DNA from 4 places in the Lysinibacillus sp. BNK-21 genome. Region 2 is predicted to be linked to each of the others. Evidence: riboswitches for the same ligand, from Rfam matches in the RefSeq annotation. Region 2 holds a riboswitch; each other region holds the start of a gene.
The links. A riboswitch is a leader RNA that binds a small molecule or an ion and turns the genes downstream of it on or off. The one in region 2 is predicted to bind cobalamin.
Positions count from the first base shown of each region.

Region 1: linked by a shared signal. The riboswitch ahead of ACMGGO_RS08290 ((2Fe-2S) ferredoxin domain-containing protein) and the one ahead of ACMGGO_RS00990 (hypothetical protein) in region 2 are both predicted to bind cobalamin.
Region 3: linked by a shared signal. The riboswitch ahead of metE (5-methyltetrahydropteroyltriglutamate--homocysteine S-methyltransferase) and the one ahead of ACMGGO_RS00990 (hypothetical protein) in region 2 are both predicted to bind cobalamin.
Region 4: linked by a shared signal. The riboswitch ahead of ACMGGO_RS11735 (ABC transporter substrate-binding protein) and the one ahead of ACMGGO_RS00990 (hypothetical protein) in region 2 are both predicted to bind cobalamin.

Region 1 is NZ_JBLQTS010000001.1:1,642,360-1,647,664, reverse strand. Features, by position in the region: gene ACMGGO_RS08310 (precorrin-8X methylmutase) at 1-630, opposite strand, end outside; gene cobK (precorrin-6A reductase) at 643-1,404, opposite strand; gene ACMGGO_RS08300 (sirohydrochlorin chelatase) at 1,401-2,321, opposite strand; gene cobJ (precorrin-3B C(17)-methyltransferase) at 2,336-4,003, opposite strand; gene ACMGGO_RS08290 ((2Fe-2S) ferredoxin domain-containing protein) at 4,008-4,379, opposite strand; cobalamin riboswitch at 4,525-4,707, opposite strand; cobalamin riboswitch at 4,959-5,144, shown strand; gene ACMGGO_RS08285 (energy-coupling factor ABC transporter permease) at 5,293-5,305, shown strand, end outside.
Region 2 is NZ_JBLQTS010000001.1:187,831-193,135, forward strand. Features, by position in the region: gene ytvI (sporulation integral membrane protein YtvI) at 1-173, opposite strand, end outside; gene ACMGGO_RS00980 (hypothetical protein) at 264-818, shown strand; gene ACMGGO_RS00985 (glutathione peroxidase) at 899-1,444, shown strand; cobalamin riboswitch at 1,569-1,767, shown strand; gene ACMGGO_RS00990 (hypothetical protein) at 1,925-2,482, shown strand; gene ACMGGO_RS00995 (ABC transporter substrate-binding protein) at 2,466-3,416, shown strand; gene ACMGGO_RS01000 (tyrosine-protein phosphatase) at 3,562-4,329, shown strand; gene ACMGGO_RS01005 (MATE family efflux transporter) at 4,464-5,305, shown strand, end outside.
Region 3 is NZ_JBLQTS010000001.1:2,146,512-2,151,816, reverse strand. Features, by position in the region: gene ACMGGO_RS10950 (hypothetical protein) at 52-471, shown strand; gene ACMGGO_RS10945 (Lsa family ABC-F type ribosomal protection protein) at 503-1,984, opposite strand; cobalamin riboswitch at 2,550-2,730, shown strand; gene metE (5-methyltetrahydropteroyltriglutamate--homocysteine S-methyltransferase) at 2,904-5,201, shown strand.
Region 4 is NZ_JBLQTS010000001.1:2,310,348-2,315,652, reverse strand. Features, by position in the region: gene ACMGGO_RS11740 (elongation factor G) at 1-1,416, opposite strand, end outside; cobalamin riboswitch at 1,599-1,786, shown strand; gene ACMGGO_RS11735 (ABC transporter substrate-binding protein) at 1,949-2,941, shown strand; gene ACMGGO_RS11730 (precorrin-3B methylase) at 2,994-3,671, shown strand; gene ACMGGO_RS11725 (S9 family peptidase) at 3,742-5,305, shown strand, end outside.

The DNA.
Region 1 (5,305 bases), 1.5 Mb from region 2:
TGAGATGGCATTTAAAGCAGCAACCGTCACTGTACTACCGCCTTTACGCCCAACATTTGTAATGTATGGAATCCCTTCTAGTTTAAGCAGCTCTTCTTTTGACTCAGCTGCTGACACAAAACCAACAGGCATACCGATAATTAAATCTGGTTTTGCTAGCCCTTCTTTAATTAATCGAATCAATTCCAGCAATGCAGTTGGTGCATTACCAATGGCATAAATACCACCTTCATGTAATTTTGATGCCTTTTGCATCGAAATAATGGCACGTGTTGTATTTTGTTTTTTCGCTTCTATTGATACATCTTCATCCGCAATATAGCAATGCAAATCACCACCATGTTTTTGGAAACGCTTTTTACCAGAGCCACTTTCAATCATTTGCACATCTGCAATGACATGACGTCCTGCAAGAATAGACTTGATACCCGCTTCAATAGCACCTGGTGTAATGATGACACTACGACCTAGCTCGAAATCAGCTGAGGCATGGATAATGCGACGTACAACTTTCCATTCATCTTCTGAGAAGTCATGCTCGCCCATTTCCTCTGCAATAATAGAGAAACTGTAATCGTAAATTTTATCTGGGTCTACCGTTAATGGTTTAAAATCTGTTTTAAAATCCATGGAAAATGCCTCCTAAATTGTATGTTCAACAGCCTGTAATACTTCTTCAAATGTTGAATATTGTTGGCCGTACTGTATATTTGGTCGTGCAATAAGAATCGTTTCAATCTGGCATGCGAGAGCTGCCTCTAGCTTCTCATCAACTGAGCCCACTTTACCGCTTTCTTTGGTAATCATCAACGTCACTCCGTATTGACGAAATAGAGCTTCATTTAATTCCTTTGAAAACGGACCTTGAATAGCCACAATATCTCGCTGCGCCACGCCAAGTGCCTCACATTTTTCCATATTATCCAGTCGTGGAAGCATACGAGCGATTACTCTTGTGTTTTCTAAGCCCTGTAAAACCCTTGTAAATGTAGCGAGTGTTTTACTACCTGTCGTTAGCATAATGACACCGCGTTTTTCTGCAGCTAGCTGAGCTGCCTCCTCATAATCCTTTACAACAGTAATCAAAGGATGGGCATAATGTTCATGAGCTCTTTCATAGCGAATATAAGGAATCTTTGCCTGCTCTGCCGCTGCCATCGCATTTTTAGAGGCTTCCTCCGCAAATGGATGAGAAGCATCTACCACCAATTGATAGCCCTGCTCTGTCATGATGGTCGCCATTTCCTCAGCTGTCAGTCTACCGATCAAATGTGGCAGGCCAACGTCAGCAAGACTAGAGGCTGCCGATTCAGTGACGACCGTAGCGGTTACCGCATAACCTGCGCTTTGTAATGCAAGGGCTAGATCCCTTGCATCACTTGTCCCTGCTAACATGAAAATCATTTTACCGGCTCCTCTTCATGATGATGGTCATGGTCATGATGGTGATGGTCGTGATGATGATGATGCGCATGTCCATGATCGTGATCATGATGGTGATGGTGATGTGCATGTCCATGTACTGCCGCATAGGCGCGATAATCTTCTAGATCTTGCATACCTGTTGATGTACCGTTGATTGCCTGTTCAATACGCTCTAATAAAACATTTTGTAACCGTTCATGGTAGCCAAAATAGTTAGCAATTTGAATATCACAATCTGGATAAAGTTCATTAAACTTCTCACACATGCCATGCATGCGTTCCATCAAAATGCCTGTGAATAAAAAGTATGGTAACATGATGATTTTTTTTGCACCTAGTTTGACACAACGTTCAATTCCTTCTTCAACTCGTGGATCTGTGACACCCATAAAAGCACTTTCTACGTATTTCACAGGTAGTTTTTCCCATAAAAGTCGCGTGATTTTATAAAAATCACCATTAGCAGATGGATCACTGCCACCTCGTGCAATCAATAAAATCGCTGTGTCTTCCTGCTCTTGTTCTGAATTAAAGCCAATTTCAGCTAGGCGATCTTGTAAAATGGCAAAGATTTCATCATGGATACCAATTGTTTGACCATATGTGAAGGTAATCGTTGGATAATGCTCACGCGCATGCTCTATTTCCGCTGGAATATGCAGTTTTGAATGGCCTGCATGCAGTAAAATGATTGGAATTACATGTACCTCTGTAGCTCCCTTTTTCACACAGTTTGTAATACCTTCTTCGATGTTAGGTGAAGCAAATTCAAGGAAACAAGTTTCCACTAAAAATTGTTCATCAATACGCGGTGTCATTTGTTCGATAAATGTACGAACCTCATCATTTCCTGCTGCTAAACGGCTCCCATGGCCGACAAATAAAATAGCTTTCATCTCTCTACTCCTTACTAGTCGCCGCACGGAGCTGGCTCTACTTTTATTTTGGAAGACATATCTTGATACGTAAAATGCAGTATTTTTTTCACACGTTTAAAATATTTAAATAAGCGTTCATTTGGATGAGCATTTGCTTTATATTCTTCAATAATATCTGTAATGAGTGGAATCAGCTGCTCAGGCTCCAGCCCTTCTACAACAGGCTGTGCTGCGTGTGCTGTACGACCGACTGGTTTTGCTCCAATAAAGACATCAAATTTACTTTTGCGGTAGACGATGCCAATATCATCAAATACAGCCCGATAACAGGCCATCCCACAGCCATTAAAGCCAATATTTAATGTCTTCGGTAAGGACATACCGCCTAGTTTTTCTTGTATTTCCTCTGCATATGGTATTGAATCAGCCTTTTCACCGTAGCAAAAATCACAAGCCTTCAGTGATAACACATCACCAATCGGGGCTAATAAAAACCCTACTTCCTGTAATTTCTCTGTGATCTGTTCAGGGGCAGTCGTTGGTATTTTCAAATGAATTTGATGATCTGGTGTGTATTCCATCGTCCCCTCATCCCCAACGACCTCCGCTAACATCATCATTTGCTGGGGAGTAAAAAACTTATTGGCTACACCAGGACTTACTGCTAATTCAAAAATAGATTCTATTTTTTGCTGTACAAGCTTCGGTGTTACTTTGACTGCGCTTGTCCCTTTTACCATTGCAAGTGCCGCTGTAGCCATTTCAAGAGCTGTTTTTTTCGGCTTTGGCGTAGCGGCTATACTGGGTTTATTAAAGCGCCCTGCATTAGGGTCAGCCGTAAAGTCATTTCGCGCTGTTCCCGTCTCTTGGTTCATTGCCCAAGGTTCATTTTCTTCGCGTAAACGTTGATGTGGACGTAATGGCTGTTTCTCTTCACCCAGGGTATATTTACGTTGGTAACCGCGGGGCGTAATCATCTTATTGTCATAGAAAAATGTTGACGAATTCCCGATAATGACAGTTGTCAACATACCAATATCATGTTCTAGCATTTCTGCTAGTGTTGTCATGGTCACTTCTTGACGTTCTCGATAGGCACTTTTCACAAGCCCAACTGGTGTGTCTGGCGAACGATATTCTAAGAGTATTCGTTGAGCCTCGACAATTTGTCTTGTTCGACGTCCACTTTTAGGATTGTATAAAGCAATGACAAAGTCCGCCATTGCAGCTGCCTCGACACGCTTTGCAATTAAATTCCAAGGTGTTAGATGGTCACTCAAACTGATTGTACAAGCATCATGCATAATAGGTGCACCAAGTATGCTAGCGCATGAATTAATCGCAGAAATCCCAGGAACAATTTCAACTTCAATTCCTGTTGCTTCTGTCCAGCCTAGCTCAATTAACACCTCATAGACTAATCCTGCCATGCCATAGACGCCTGCATCACCACTCGAAATTACTGAGACGATGCTCCCTGCTTCGGCTTGACGAACGGCTTCCTGTGCACGCGACACTTCTTCTGTCATGCCTGTACTAACAATCGATTTTGCACTTACTAAATCTTGAATCAGCTCTACATAGGTTTTATAGCCTATAATCATATCACTTTGTTGTAAAGCCTCTACTGCACGTGTCGTAATATGCTTAAAATCTCCAGGTCCAAAGCCTACTACGAAAATTTTTCCTTTTTGCGCCATGTTGTTACCCCTCTTTCACCTTTTCGATCCCTTTAATGGCAGTTGTTTGAGCAGTACGCTGTAATGTACCTTCACGAAGTGTAAAGACATGTTCGTTGTATAAGGATTCATGATGTAAATCTTGTACTAGTGTTCTAGCATGCTCTGTTGATGGCACACGATACCAGTTTCCTTGAGGATAAGCGATTACCACACAAGCATCCTTGCAGCGTCCATTACAGCGCGTTCTTGTCGTATGTATTTCCTGATCGAGTGCTTGCCGTTGTATCTCATCTCGAATGGCTAAGGTAATTTCCTCCCCATCCTTCTTCATGCAGCTACTGCCATTGCAAATAAAGAGATGTGTTTTCATCCCCTCTAAATTCCAAGTTGTCATCTTCTGTCTCCCCTCATTTGCTTTTTGGAAAAAGAAAAACCTTTACTCTATAACGAAGAGTAAAGGTTTTGTAGAAGCCAAATAAAAACGAATAGAATGAAATACAGGTACCCGCTTTCGCTTCAACTTCTCCCTCCGAAAAGTTTGCATGCACAATCAAATAAGCAGGTTTCCTGACTTAAGCTTCATTTTACTGTCGCACCTTCCCAAGTTTGTACCAGTGGCTTTGCGATTTCATCAGCTATTACAGTAGCGGGGGCTGTATTGGATTTTCACCAATTTCCCTATTATCTCGAGCTATTCGAGCACTTATTGACGTTTTATATGAAATTTTTAGTAGAATTTTAAATAGAAAACTGTCTTTATCATATCTTATTATTTTAAAATTTCAATATTTCTTTAAAAATTTATGACAAATTTATCAATTTTGAATGGAACTAGGTATGAAATTTATACAATCTATATAATTTGCGCACAAAATTTTATCAGAATATTCACCGTTGACCTTTAATTTAAAAAATTTCATAAAAGGTATAGCATATTTATGGAAATTCATGTTACACTTTGTCGTGAAATCTCACAATTTGAATGTTTTTCGGTGCAAAGTGCTTGTCATTTTGCTTAAAAGGGAAGCCGGTTTGAGTCCGGCGCGGTCCCGCCACTGTAATAGGGAGCTTTATAGAATATGTCACTGTCCAACGGATGGGAAGACCTATAAAGCATTGAACTAGAGCCAGGAGACCTGCCGAAAAATAAGTGATCGTTTCAACCTACGAGGATAGGTGTGCGGCTTAGCAGATGAGACTGTTATTTGCTTTTTTAGCTATGCACTTTTCCACCTAAGGAGAAGTGCTTTTTTTAATTACGCACGCAATATTCTAAAAATCTATTAATTAGTTAGGAGGAAAGCTTTTTGAAATTATCAT
Region 2 (5,305 bases):
CGTGACATTTTCCATTTCCGTTTAAAGAACATGACAATCGGTTCTAAGAAAAATGCACTAATCCCAGCAAGTATTAAAGGCATGGACACTGGGATAACAAAATAGGCAGCTAGAAGTAGTGATATTATCACAATCAACCGAAAAATCAATTTCCTAGCATTAAATTTATTCATAAACTCACCTTCTTTGCGAAAAAAATTAAGTTAAGTGTACCATAAATCAAATTTTATTACGTTCTGAAACAATAAAGGTAGGGATGAATTATGGAAAAAGAGATTTTGCAACTTTTTAGTAATCTAACAGAGCATGATCGCGATATTCAATATGAATCTTACGAGGAATTAATGAAAATTATGCAGGAACCCGTAGATTGGACATATGCAGTTTGGGAACAGCTAATAAAAGCACTTACATACAATAATGGTTATTCTCGTGCACGTGCTGCACAAATTTTATGCGCTTTAGCTGCAAAAAGTGATCCAGAAGAAAGGGTCTTGGAGGATTTTTTAAAGATTTGGGCTGTGACTTACGATGAACAATCTGCTACGGCAAGGCATGCATTACAAGCAATTTGGAAAATTGGACAGGCGGGTCCAGTACAAAGAGATTTGGTTGTATCGTATCTAGCTAAAAGATTTCAAACATGTATAGATGAAAAACAGCCATCTCTTATTCGTCAGGATATTATTATGTCATTTAAAAAGTTATTTGATCAAACAAATGACTCGAAATTATTAGATATTGCCCATCGTTTAATTAATGAAGAACAAGATGCTAAATATAAAAAGAAGTATAAGTCAGCCATCCGTTCAAAGTAGCGAGGTGGTGTTTTTTTGTGCAAATTCTTTGATGAACGATAGAATAGTCAACTATAATGAATGAAAAAAGGGGATTATGCATGAGCATTTATAATTATCTAGTTCGGAAGCCTAATGGCGAAATTTTATCGATGGAAACATATCGTGGAAAAACAATGTTAATTGTTAACACGGCAAACCAATGCCGATTTACATATCAATTTGAAGACTTACAGAAAATGTATGATAAATATGGAAAAGAGAATTTTGTAGTTCTTGGATTCCCTTGTGATCAATTTGGCCATCAAAATCCTGAAGATGGGGAGGAAACTAAGCATCTATGCAAGGTAAACTATGGGGTCACATTCCCGATTTTTGAGCTTGTACAGGTAAATGGAGAGGCTACCCATCCACTCTTTAATTATTTAAAGCATGAAGTGGATTACCGAGAGTTTGGGAAGGCAAGTATGCAGGAGAAAATGTTGGCAGAAGCAATTGTTCAACTTGCCCCAAGCTTTTTAGATGGTCGTAATATTCGCTGGAACTTTACAAAATTTCTAGTAGATGCTAATGGTAAGACCGTCGCACGCTTTGAACCAACAGATTCACAGCTCGATATTGAAAAAGCAATTGAAAGACTATTATAGTAAATTTCTTAATAATGTAAAAATTTGTTAGGGTTTTCTCTTCAAATAGAAATAATGCTATATTTTAAAACTGTGTACAGCTATTTTTTCTGAAGCATATATGATAAACTGCTTTACAAATGAAATATTCTTGCAGAATAAAGGTGCTAATTAGCATAATCGGGAATCCGGTGAAAAACCGGAGCTGTTTCCGCAACTGTAAGTGCAGCCATTATAAAGATTTACCACTGTCTCAAAGAAGATGGGAAGGTCCTTTATAACACATTCGTTTCATGTGACGAACTGTACAAGCCAGGAGACCGACCTTTATTTGAACGTATAAAAACTTCTCGGAAGCTAGGAGGATATACGGCAAATACATAGGCTTTGTCTAGTTTGATGGCTCATTATGTTATTTTTGTCGTTCCTTTGCAAAAAGGAGCGACTTTTTTATGCCTTTCAAATAAGAATTTTTCATTATAGAAAATAGGGGGGAAGCAAGTGAAAAAAGATGCCCGTTATTCTTGTTATCCATTTATGCGTGAGAAAGCTTCAACGGTCGATTTTGAAATTCGAACAGATAGCCTGACAACACATCTAGGAGTTGCATTAGCTGCGGTAAAAAAAGAGGATGTTCAAGTTGTTGCTGAGGATTTATTGCTTATGTTACCTATGGCTTATCATGTGAATGGCTCAGTACGTGGGAAATTAGCAGTAACTGAAGAGGATTTATCTTGGTTAAGTGAACGTTATGATTTTTACGTTCGCCATGTGAAGGAAGAGATTCAAAGTTTTGTTTTACCTCAAGGAACAGAGGCTGCTGCAGCCTTACATCTTTGTCGCAGTGAGGCAAAAAAATCATATCGTACTTTACACAAAGTATCAGAAGAACGAGAGGTTCCAGCTATTCTTTTCGATTACCTTGGTTTATTAGCTAATGTATGTTTTGTCATGGCTGTTTTTATGAATCAGCAAGCTGGAATAGCGGAAATACCGTTTATTAGTAAATCCTACCCAATGAAAAAGAAAAAGGAGAATAACAATGAAAAAAGTATTTAATTTCCAATGGCTATCAGTGCTCTTACTTGCACTGGTATTAGCAGGCTGTGGCACTGCTGAAGATACAAAAAATAAAGATGCTTCGCAAGATACACAACAAGCAGAGAAAACAAGCTATAAAGTGACAGATGACCGTGGAGTGGAAATAGCGTTTAATGAAGTACCAAAAACAGTTGTATCTTTACAACCAAGTAATACTGAAATTTTGTTTGCTTTAGGTGTTGGCGATAAAATTGTAGGAGCAACTGAGTACGATACTTACCCAGAGGAAGCACAAAAAATTGAACGTGTCTCTGATACTACGAACTTTAACAGTGAAAGAATTATAGCGTTAAAGCCAGATGTTGTCATTGCTTATACAATCGGTGATAAGGATGCCCTAAAGCCGCTTGAGGACGCAGGAATTAAAGTGTTTGTTATTCAATCTGCGACTACTTTCGACGATGTTTATGGAGATATCGAACAAATTGCTGCTGTGATGGATGTTCCTGATAAAGGAAATAAATTAAACGAAGAGATTAAAGCGAAAATTGCTGAAGTACAAACGAAGGTGAAGGATGTCAAAACGCCGAAAAATGTTTATTTAGAGGTTAGCCCTAAGCCAGACATATATACAGCAGGCTCTAGCACTTTCCAGCAAGAAATATTAGATACAGCTAATGTTAATAATGTTTTTTCTGACTTGAATAGCTGGGCAAAAGTGAATGAGGAAGATGTTATTGCGAAAAATCCAGATGTTATTTTAACAACAGTAAACTATACAGAAGATCCAATAGGAGAAATTCTTGGGCGAGATGGTTGGAATACTGTGAAAGCTATTCAAAACAAAGCGGTATTGTCCATTGATACAGATATCTCTAATCGACCTGGTCCGCGTATTGGTGAAGCTGTAGAATTAGTAGCGAAGGCTGTGTACCCAGAGTTATTTAAATAAGAAATGTTTCCATGCTAGCTGTCAGCCATTCAGCTAGCATTTTTTATGTGGTTTAAATTATTACCTAGCGTGAAAATTGGAATTAATGTAGTTTGTTCTTTAAAATAAAAGTAAGTATGCTTGATAATCTTAGGAGGTGTAGTGATTGGAGCAATTAGAGACAAAGATAATTCCATTTGAAGCAGTCTATAATTTCCGAGACATGGGTGGATATAAAACAAAAGATGGGCGTAGGGTAAAGAACGGTTTATTTTACCGCTCAGCTGCCCTTGGAAAAATGACACTGGCGGATAAAGAGCTATTTGAAACGTTAGGGATTAAAACCATTTTTGATTATCGCGATAACAATGAGGCGTATCATAATCCTAACCCAGTGTTCTCGCATGCTCAATATATACAAATCCCAGCGAAGGGTAATCATGCTTTTGAAATGCCAACCAATGCTGGTGGTAGAGATTTCTATAAAGTGGTAAGCCCTGAGATGTTTCGGGATTTTTATGCACAAATGCCTTTTAACAATCTTTCATTTAAAGAGTTAATGCAAACGATTCAAAATCCTAATAATCTAGGTCTTGTACATCATTGCGCAGTTGGTAAGGACCGAACGGGTATTGGAGGAGCACTTATTTTACTAGCTTTAGATGTACCTGAGGAGACTATCATGGAGGATTATTTAGATACTAATATACATTTACGTCCAATGGTAGAACGAATGGCTCAGGCTATTCAGCATCAGTATAATGAGCAAGAACTACAGCAATTTTATGCATTAATGTCCGCCCGTGAAGACTATTTACAAGCAGCATTGGATGCGATGGATCGTCGCTATGGTTCTAAGACTGGGTTTTTAGAGCAGGAATTTGGCCTAACAATTGAAAAACGAGAGCAATTACAATCTTATTGCTTAATTTAAAAATGAGCCCTTTCACACGATGTGAAAGGGATTTTTTATGTGGAAGCGCTGTCTTCCTATAAATCTCTTTACAGTCTGAATATTTGTGATAAGATACAATAGATTTTTAAGAAAAAATAGGAGAAGTGAAAGTATTGGCAGACACAATTAAAGAGACAAATAAGTTAAGTCTATTCCATTTAACATGGCCAATCTTTTTAGAAGTTTTTCTATTTATGTTGATGGGACTAGCCGATACTTTTATGCTCAGTGCTTTATCAGATAATGCTGTATCAGGAGTAGGTGCAGCCAATCAATATATCCATATTGCCATCTTGATTCTGGAGGTAGTGGGCAATGGTGCATCTATTGTTGTTTCTCAGTATTTAGGCTCTAAACGCTTTTTTGAAGCGGCCAAGATCTCGGCGTTAGCGGTCACGATGAATTTGGTCGTTGGGCTTTTAATGAGTATTTTATTTTTCTTCTTTGCGAGACATTTAATGACAATGATGAACTTGCAGGGAGAAGTACTCCACTATGCACAAAGTTACTTAGCCATCATTGGGAGTTTTATTTTCCTACAGGCTATTATTAATGCACTCGCTGCAATTATTCGTGTACATGGTTGGACAAAACAAACTATGTACGTTTCGCTTGGCATGAACGTCTTACATGTTGTGCTAAACTACGGTCTTATTTTTGGGAATTTAGGTTTACCAGAGCTTGGTGTGAAAGGAGCGGCTATTTCCTCTGTCATTAGTCGCGGATTAGCCGTCCTAGTATTTTTCTGGTTGCTGTATCAGGTAATGGAAGTGCGCGTAAAGTTACAATATTATTTTGAGTATTCAAAGGAATATGTGAGAAAAATACTAAACATTGGTTTACCATCTGCGTTTGAACAGGTACTTTATCAATTTTGCCAAATCATCTTTTTATATTATGCGACTTACTTAGGAGCAGAAACACTAGCAGCACGACAATATGCTATGAATATTTC
Region 3 (5,305 bases), 2.0 Mb from region 2:
GCACCAATCACAGCAAATTATCGAGCATTTTTAAAGAAAGGGAATTGAACAATGGGAAAAATAATACTGCCCTTTTTATGTATGCTTTTGTTATTTCCAACAGCTACTTCGGGGTCAGAACCTGAAGGCTTAAAATGTCCAAATCCAGATGTATTGATGAGAACAACGGAGAAAGACAAAGACGAGCTTAGTCAAGCATTAGCTGACATCATTCCAAAAGTATATGGCTCAAGCCCTGATTATCAGGAGTGGCAAATTGAGGTGATAAAGCCCATGCCCATATTAACTGGCATGGAGGAGAATTACTATAAAATGGCGGTGAACTTCTGTGGAGAAAATGTGGCTAATCACTCCTGGTTTGTTCGATTAAGGTTTCCAAGATTACTGCCAGCGCAAAGTGCATCACTAGGTGAGCTATATATCGTAAAAGAGACAAATTCTAAATGGATCCATTGGTTTCAATATCATTAAAAAGGAAGAATCCATAAATGGATTCTTCTCTTTATGACATCGCTATCGTTTTCGTTGCTACAGTTTGTTGAAATGCCTGATCATGCTCAACAATCACCATTGTGAGATGAGAGCTTTTTATGAGCTCTTCAATCTGCATGCGTGAATAGATATCAATAAAATTGAGTGGTTCATCCCAAATATATAAATGAGCCTTCTCACACAAGCTTTTAGCAATCAGCAGCTTTTTCTTTTGCCCACCAGAATAATGAGAGATATCCTTCTCAAATTGAATACGCTCAAAATCCATCTTGCGCAGGATTGATTTAAATAACGTCTCATCAATACCATGCTCTTCAATAAATTCCGATAGCAATCCCTTTAAATGGGATGTATCCTGCTGAACATAGGAAATGACTAGACCTGAAGCTAACTTTATCGAGCCTGTATGTTGGATGGGATTACCTAGAATAAGTTTTAACATACTACTTTTTCCGCTTCCATTTTTGCCATCTAAAACAACTCGATCCCCTTGTGCCACTTTGAAGCTAATAGGCTTATTCACGATATGGTCATCGTACCGAATCGATACATCCGTGACAACAACCATTTCTTTTGATGGATATGCCAATGGCTCTACTTTCAATGACTCGGTTTTTTCAACATTTTTTAGCAGTTTTGATTTTTCCTCAATAGCTCTTTGTTGTCTGGATTCCAGGTTCTTCGCTCGTTTCATCATCTTGGCTGCTTTATGTCCAACAAAGCCTTTGTCCAGTTTGGAACCTGAATTGGTTGTGCCGTTTTTGGAGGCTTCCACTTGATTAGACCAACCTGACGAACGCTTTGAGGATTGTTTTAATCGGTCGATATCTTTTTGCAGTCGTTGATTGGTTACTTCTTCGTGTTCCTGCTGACGATCAAAATTTAACTTCCAAGAAGAATAATTTCCACTTTGAACGTCAATATTGGCTCTATTAATCGATAGGATATGGTCAACACAGCCATCTAAAAAGCTTCTGTCATGTGAAATTAAAATAAATCCTTTTTTCCTGCGAAGATAATCGGAAACCGTCTTTCTTGCATCCGTGTCTAGGTGATTGGTTGGTTCATCAATTAATAAAAATTGACCCTCTGTCAAAAACAACGCAGCAAGCAGCACCTTTGTTTGTTCGCCATTGGATAATGTTTTAAAAGGACGATACATGACCTCCGCATCTACATGTAGGTAAGCTATTTCACGTAGACATTCCCAATCTTCTGCCTGAGGACAAATTTCCTCAAATATTTCATGGGTATATTTATTTGGATCAGAAACTGGATAGGGGAAATAAGTGAAGTCTACAGAAGAGATGATTTTTCCGCTATACTCATAATTTCCTAATAACAACTGAAAGAATGTTGTTTTACCTCGTCCGTTTCTACCGATAAATCCAAGTTTCCAATCCGTATCGATTTGAAAGTTGACATTCTCAAAAATATTGTCAAAGCTGCTTGGATAAGAAAAAGTTAGGTTTTGTACTTGTATCATGGACATGATAATTCCTCCTTTGTATTGCAACAGTTTACTTTTCATACAAAGTCGGTCTATCCATCTATGGTTCATTTCTCCGTATAAGCAGATGGATATTAACGACTTATACGGAGTGTTACATGCGTTACAATAGTTTCTGAATCGCTCATATTTTTTCCTCTCCTTTATGGGTAAATGAAAGGTACAAAATCAACTATGAAAGCAAGAAAAAAACCCTCCAATTGTACATTGGAAGGATTAGTCTTTCTCTGAATAAATGCGATTTGCCATTTGTGTCATGACAAATAAAATGCAAACTGATAGTTAAAAATGGATAGACTAACCCTATATTTTGTGTTTGAAATCATTCAATTCAAATAAAAATATAGTTTAGTTCTTCATTGTCCATTCATCAGTCCTCTCATAATTGTCTTTTTATAGTAACAAATTTTTTTACAGAATACAATGTAACCTTATTTTCATTTAGTACTATACAACAATTCCTATAATATTTATAGAAATAATTTATATAATAGTTGAAAAATAATTTCTACTATTCTGAAATATGTGCTATAGTAGGAGCATAATTGAATATTGTGTAAGACTTGGTGCCAAATGAAAGTTTGGCTTAAAAGGGAAGTCGGTGCAAATCCGACGCTGTCCCGCAACTGTAATTCGGAGCAAATCACAAATGCCACTGGGGAAACTGGGAAGGCTGTGAGGCGTGTTGATGGAAAGCCAGGAGACCTGCCAATTTCTAGTACACACCAAATACCTACGTGGAAATAGGTGGTGAAAAGTGACCAAATAGGCACTGTGCGATAACGTTTATGCGAAAGTAGATACTTTTTCGTATTGTTTTAGCATTATTAATTTTAACATGCAGCCATTTTCCTAATAGGAGAATGGCTTTTTATTTTTTCTAAAAAAGGAGCTTAAAAACATGAACTATACAAGTACATTGATCGGTTATCCCTATATAGGGGAGGAACGCGAATGGAAAAAAGCACTAGAAGCATTTTGGCGCAATGAACTTTCTGAGGAGGACTTTGAGGAAAAATTAAAGAAAATCCGTTTATCAAGAATAAACAAGCAGCTGCAACTTGGAATCGATATGGTGACAGTTGGCGACTTTACGTTTTACGATAGAATGTTAGATACAGCTTTGATGTTTGGTTTAGTTCCAAAGCGCTTTAACTGGCAAGGTGGTAAAGTCGATTTTCATACCTACTTCAGTGTAGCAAGAGGAGACAAAACAGCCGTAGCTAGTGAAATGACAAAATGGTTTAATACAAATTATCACTACATTGTTCCAGAGTATGAGGGACAAGCCTTACAACTAACAGAAAATAAAGTGTTAGCCGACTTTTTAGAGGCGAAGGAAACTTTCGGTATCATTGCGAAGCCGACACTAATTGGTCCCTATACATTTTATAAGTTAACGAAAGGCTACAACAAATTAACACAGGTTGAGTACTTATTAGCTTTATTACCACTCTATACGCAGGTATTAAAAGAATTAGTGGATGCAGGTGCCACTTGGATTCAGCTAGAAGAGCCATCCCTCGTCTTAACACTTGATCCAGCAGAGATAAAGCTGGTGAAAGAAATGTATGACCAGTTAGCCACTGCCGTTCCTGAGGCTAAAATAATGCTACAGACTTATTTCGAAGCTTTAAGTGCCTATGAAGCATTAAGTACATTGCCTGTTCAAGGATTCGGTTTGGACTTTGTTCATGGCTATAAAGGAAATATGGCGTCACTTCGTCAATTTGGTTTCCCGCAGGATAAAGTATTAGGAATAGGGGTAGTGAATGGCCGTGATATTTGGCGTTCAAACCTGGCGGAAGTCAATGCGACGATTCAAGCCATTGAACAGCTAAGTCATGCTGCTGAACTATGGATTCAACCATCAAGTAACCTACAGCACGTTCCAATCACAACCTCTCTTGAAAATGAACTTGACCCTGTTTTAAAGCAGTCTCTGGCCTTCGCAGATGAGAAAATCATAGAAATCACGGGGCTGACTAAATATAGACGAGATAAAGATGGTTCCTTACAACATAATTTTTCAGAAAGTATGAAGGCGATTGAGGCTCTAAAAAAACATCCAATCCGCCAAAATAAGTTAATTCATCAAGCCGTTCAAACTGTGACAAAGCAAGATTTTGAACGACACAGTAATTTTACGAAGCGACAAACGATCCAACAACAAGCCTTAGGATTACCGCTGTTTCCAACAACTACAATCGGTAGCTTCCCGCAATCAGATGAAGTGAAAAGAAATCGTAATGCGTGGCGAAAGAAACAATTATCGAATGAAGCCTATGAAACATTTTTAGAAGACGAAACAAAGCGCTGGATCTCCATACAAGAGGAATTAGATATCGATGTACTTGTTCATGGTGAATTTGAGCGTACAGATATGGTTGAATATTTCGGTGAAAAGCTGACTGGCTTTGCCTTTACAAAGAAAGCGTGGGTTGTTTCATATGGATCACGCTGTGTGAAGCCTCCGATCATTTATGGAGATGTTGCATGGGCTTCACCAATTACCGTAAAAGAATCCGCCTATGCCCAAAGCCTAACGAAGCGATTTGTAAAAGGCATGCTGACAGGGCCAGTAACAATATTAAATTGGTCCTTTGTGCGAGATGATTTGTCCCGTAAAGATGTCGCTTATCAAATTGCATTAGCACTCCGTAAAGAGGTGGAAGCACTAGAAAACGCAGGTATATCAATTATTCAAGTGGACGAGCCAGCGTTAAGAGAAGGTTTACCGCTTAGAAAGGAGGAATGGGGGGCTTACTTAGAGTGGGCTGTCAATTCCTTTAAGCTTGCGACATCTAGTGTCAAAGATGAAACACAAATCCATACACATATGTGTTACTGTGAGTTTAATGATTTCATCGAACCAATTAGCGCACTAGATGCAGATGTGATTTCCATAGAAACATCACGAAGTCATGGGGAACTTATTACCTCACTACAAGTACAGCCCTATAAAAAAGGAATTGGCTTAGGCGTCTATGATATTCATAGCCCTCGTGTACCAAGCGAGGATGAAATGCTCGCTATTATGAAAGATAGTCTACAGGTGCTGGACCGTTATCAATTCTGGGTGAATCCAGATTGTGGCTTAAAAACGAGAAAAGAAGATGAAACCGTTGCAGCTTTAGCGAATATGGTTGCTGCTACTAAAACGTTGCGTCAAGCTGTACAACAATCTACATCAAGCTAACGAAATGATTTTTAATCTACTACATCTACTCTCCAATAACGAAGACTAGGGTAAATCCCTAGTCTTTTTATCTTACGTCGATATATATATTATCTTCAGAAAGT
Region 4 (5,305 bases), 2.1 Mb from region 2:
CCCATGATGGTCACGCTCAAACAGATGCTTTTCAACAAGGCGCTGATTGCCTACAGATAAATGATCGGCATGACAGGCATTGGTGAAGGTATTACCTGTTCCACGTGGATTTGGCTCCATTAATAAATGAACTTCTGCATAATGCTTGAGGGGCTCGAAATGACCATAGCCCGTTACGGTCGTCGCAATGGTTTCCATGTATAAAATTTGCGGCTCACCAAAGGAGACAGCTAATGAAAAACGCGTCATTAATACCTCTGTCAGGACCTCCAATTGAATGGCACCCATAATATGCACATGGATTTCCTGAAATTTTTCCTGCCAGACCACACGCAAGGACGGTTCTTCTGCTTCGAGTAAACGGAAAATCTGTAGCACTTCCTTGATATGCTGATCACCCTCATATTGAACCTTTGCCTGTAAGGTTGGGACAAGCTCATAGGGCTGTGATAGCATCGTTGTACCGATTCGATCCCCAATGTTTGCCTGGCTCAGTCCTTTGACAGCGAAAATTTCTCCTGCCTCTACCTGTTGAACGGTCTCAAAGCGACTGCCGTTATAAAGGCGAATTTCGGTCACTTTTTCTGTTACTTCGTCAAATGAAAATTCATCTCGTACATGCAACGAGCCCTTGGTTGCCTTCATAAAGGTTAAACGCTGGTGCCCATCATGACGAATCTTAAAAACCTCGCCCTCAAACGGGGCATCCTTGTCAAAATGGGAAGCCGTTAACAGCGGGAGCTGGTCAAGAAATTCCTGAATGCCCTCATCCTTTAAGGCCGAGCCAGCAAAGCAAGGGAAGGCACCTTCATTTTTAATCATTTCCTTTAATTGAGCAAGACACTGTTCATGCTCCAATGACTCATTTAGAAAGGCATCAAGCAATTTTTCGTCGCGCTCCGCCAGCCATTCCATAATATTATTTGATACATAGTCTGCTCGCAGTGGCTCATCGATGAGCAATACATGCTGAGAGCAATCTTTGCGAAGCTGGCTGATGACGGCCTCCATATTGGCACCCTCACGATCCATTTTGTTGATAAAGAAGAAGGTAGGGACATGGTATTGACGTAAAAGTTGCCACACTGTTTCTGTATGGCCCTGTATCCCTTCGACAGCGCTAATGATAATAATGGCATAATCCATCACACGAATGGCACGCTCCATCTCAGGGGAGAAATCGACATGCCCTGGCGTATCAATCAATGTGTATGTATCATCGCCAATATTCATGCGCCCTTGCTCGGCAAATATCGTAATGCCCCGTCTGCGCTCTAGCTCATGATGATCAAGAAAGGTATCCTGATGATCAACACGCCCCCGTGCTTGAATACTATTTGTATGAAAAAGCACTTGCTCAGAGAAGGTCGTTTTTCCTGCATCCACGTGCGCAAGTACACCGATCGTTTTGTACATAAGAAATCCTCGTTTCTATAGAATGCTATCTTTTTATTGTAACAGAATACTAGCTTCTATATTTCTTGTAAAATAGTTCGTCTTTATGTCGAAATAGTGCTAATATAATGATGATTATACTTTTAGTGTCATACTACTGATTGCGCGATAAATTTTCTTCTGCTAGTCTATCAATAGTATTGACCATTATAGAACGTATTGGTGCAAATGGCATTGGTCATTTGCTTAAAAGGGAAATCGGTGCAATTCCGATGCTGTCCCGCAACTGTAAATGGGGAGTCTATACAGCATGCCACTGTAGTGAAACTATGGGAAGGCGTATAGATGATGAACCTAAGCCAGGATACCTGCCAGTATGTATTTTTTGACTAAGAACCACGAGGATGGGGATAGTGATGAAGGTAATGATACCGTTATTTCACTATGCTACTCTCTTGGCGACAAGAGGGTTTTTTTATGCCCTTCCAACTACCTTAGTAGTAAAGAAGTCTCTGATTTCTTTCTATATTTTAACAGCAAAGGAGAAAAGGACATGAAGAAATGGAAAAGTATATGGTTGATGATGATCATTGCCTTGGTCGCTGTTTTAGGGGCTTGTAACGCAAAGGACAAAACGGAATCAGCTGCACAAGGTGAAAAGGTTGAGCCATCTGAGGCGGCAGCAGCAGTAACCATTAAAAATAATGACACAACTCAAACATATACGGAAGCACCAACAAAAGCGATTAGCTTAAATCAACATGTGACAGAAATTATGCTAGCACTTGGTTTAGAGGATTCTATGGTAGGGACAGCTTACTTAGATGATAAAATCTATGAACCACTGCAAGAGGCATACGATAAGGTCCCTGTTCTTTCCGATCAATACCCAACGAAGGAGCAAGTCATCGATGCCGAGGCAGATTTCCTATATGCTGGCTGGAAAAGTGGCTTTGGCGAAAAGGGTGTAGGCACACCAGAAGAGCTTGAAGAATTAGGCATCCATACGTATTTACATACGGCTTCCAACATGACAAAGCCAACAATAGAGGATATTTTCACTGATATTCGCAATATCGCGAAGATTTTCCGTATTGAGGATCGTGGCGAAGCTTTAATTGAGCAAATGACGAAAGATGTAGAGGCAGTACAAGCTAAATTACCAAAAGATAGCGAAAAATTACGTGTTCTTGTGTTTGATAGCGGTGAAAAGGATGTATTTACAGCTGGTCAAAACTTTATGAATGAGCTTGTGACAATCGCGGGTGGACAAAATATCTTTGGTGATGTGGAATCAGGCTGGACAACTGTGTCGAAGGAAGATGCAGTAGACCGCAACCCAGAGGTAGTTGTCGTGATTGATTACGGTGAAACAACGGCAGACCAAAAGATCCAATTCTTAAAAAATGATCCAGCCTTAAAGGAGATGGAAGCGGTCAAAAATGAGCGCTTTGTCATCCTGCCACTTTCAGCAGCGTCTGAAGGGGTTCGTGCGGCAGAGGCCATTGAAATTTTAGCAAAGGGCTTCTATCCTGAAAACTTTTAATCCATTCGAGCTAGCGTTTTTGCTAGCTCCTTTTTTATAAGGAGCGATAAAAATGAACGCATTTCAAAAAAATGTACCAGATCAAACATTTGAAACACTGAACCGTCATGGTGAGTTTACCCGTCTAGCCGTTAGCCCTGGCATTATTAATAAGCATTATACTCCTGCACAATTCCAAAAAATAGCCGAAATTGCTGGCGAAAAGGGGGCGATAAAATATTCTGCTTCCTATAGTATACTCGTATCCATACCAACGTGCGATGCCACGGAAGCGGTGCAAGCCTTACAGGAAGCAGGTCTTTATGTTGCTCCCTCTGGTTCAATCATAGCCATGAAGGCCTGCGATTTTTGTGATGGGGAGAAAATGGAGGCTGCTCCGATAACCGAACAGCTCTATCATGCCATAGAGGGGATGAAGGTCCCTGCAAGACTGCGTGTCAATATTAATGGCTGTGCATCAGCTTGCTACAATGCAGTCTATGATGATATTGGACTCGTTTACCAACAAGAAAGCTTTGATGTCTATTTAGGGGCAGTACCAATGGGAGCAAAGGCACAGGCAGGCACGTTATTCGCTAAGAGGGTAGACGTCACACAAATTGAAGATTTTTTACTGCACCTGATAAATCTTTATAAGGAGCATGCTCGCCCAAATGAGCCCTTTTATAAATTTTATCGCAGAACAAAGTCAGCAGAATATTGGGAACTAGTAAAAAATTCAATTAAATAGAGGAATATTACTTAGGGTGTCGAAGTATTGTAGTAAGGCACAGAAAATTACAATACAAAGGAGCAAGAACATGACATCGAAACAAGGGATTCAACCAGAAGATCTTTATCACTTAAAATCAGTAGCAGATCCACAGCTTTCACCAGATGGGACAGAGGTAGTTTATGTAGAGACTCGTATGGACGAGAAGAAAAATGACTATATATCGAATTTGTTTTACATAAACTTGAAGGACAAAACACCACAGCAATGGACATTTGGTGAAGATAGAACGAGTTCCCCTGTTTGGTCACCAGATGGTAGTCAAATTGCATTTTTGTCAACGAGAACAGGTAAGTCGCAAATTTATGTTCTTTCGAAAGCAGGTGGAGAGGCAAAACAGGTGACACATTGTAAAAATGGAGCGACCTCCCCTGTCTGGTCACCATGTGGCAAGAAAATTGCTTTTTCAGTCGTGCTAGGGAAAGATGAAACCATCCTAGATAAAGCGGAGGATGAGAAGAAAAAGGATAAAGAACTAAAGCCACTAGAAATCGAGAAAATGAAACACAAATCGGATGCTGGTGGATTTATTGATATGGAGCAGTTTACCCATATTGCCATTGTCAATGTGGCATCAGGAGAGCTAGAACAAGTGACAGAAGGCAAAGAGTACTGCCATCTGGGTACTTGGTCGCCAGATGGCAAATACCTTACGTACTTAGCAGATAAAGCGGAGGATTTAGATTTCTCATTTAATGTGGATATCTATTTATTGGAGTTAGAATCTAAGCAGAGTCACAAGCTAACAGAAGGTTCGGGTGCTTATTACCAAACAGCTTGGTCTCCGAATAGTCGCTATCTTTCTTTTGTAGGTGGAGAACGTGAATTTGAAAATGCCACACAAGCAAAGCTTTGGATTTATGACATGGAGCAAAAACTACTAAACTGTGTAACAAGTGAATTTGATGCGCCTGTTGGTGATTATGTCATCGGTGATTTCCTGCAAGGTGTAGCTTCACCACGTGTGCAATGGATGAATGATAATCATAGCTTCTACTTCCAAGTCACAGATCACGGCAATGCGGCGATTTATTACGGAAATCTAGATGGCGAAATTTACCCAGCTATCCATGATGATCAATATGTCTATGGCTTCTCACTTGATGCGCAAAACGATCAGGCTATTGCGGCTATTAGCACAACGACCAATCCAGGCGATCTGTTTTATGTGAACCTAAAAACAGGTGACAAAGAACAGTTGACGTCCATTAATGAAGATTTTTTAAAAACCAAAACATTAGCTGTTCCAGAGAGTATCGAATTTGAAGGTGCAGAAGGCTGGAAGGTCAATGGCTGGATTATGAAGCCAGTTGGCTATGAAGCAGGGAAGAAGTATCCTCTCATTCTTGAAATCCATGGTGGTCCGCATGCAATGTATGGTAATACCTACTTTAATGAATTCCAAATCCTTGCTGCACAAGGCTTTGCAGTGCTTTATACTAATCCGCGTGGTAGTCATGGCTATGGCCAAAAATTTGTGGATGCAGTACGTGGCGATTATGGTGGTAATGATTATGCGGACTTAATGGCAGCGGTAGACTACGCTATGGAGCACTATGATTTTATTGATCAAGATCGTCTAGGTGTAACTG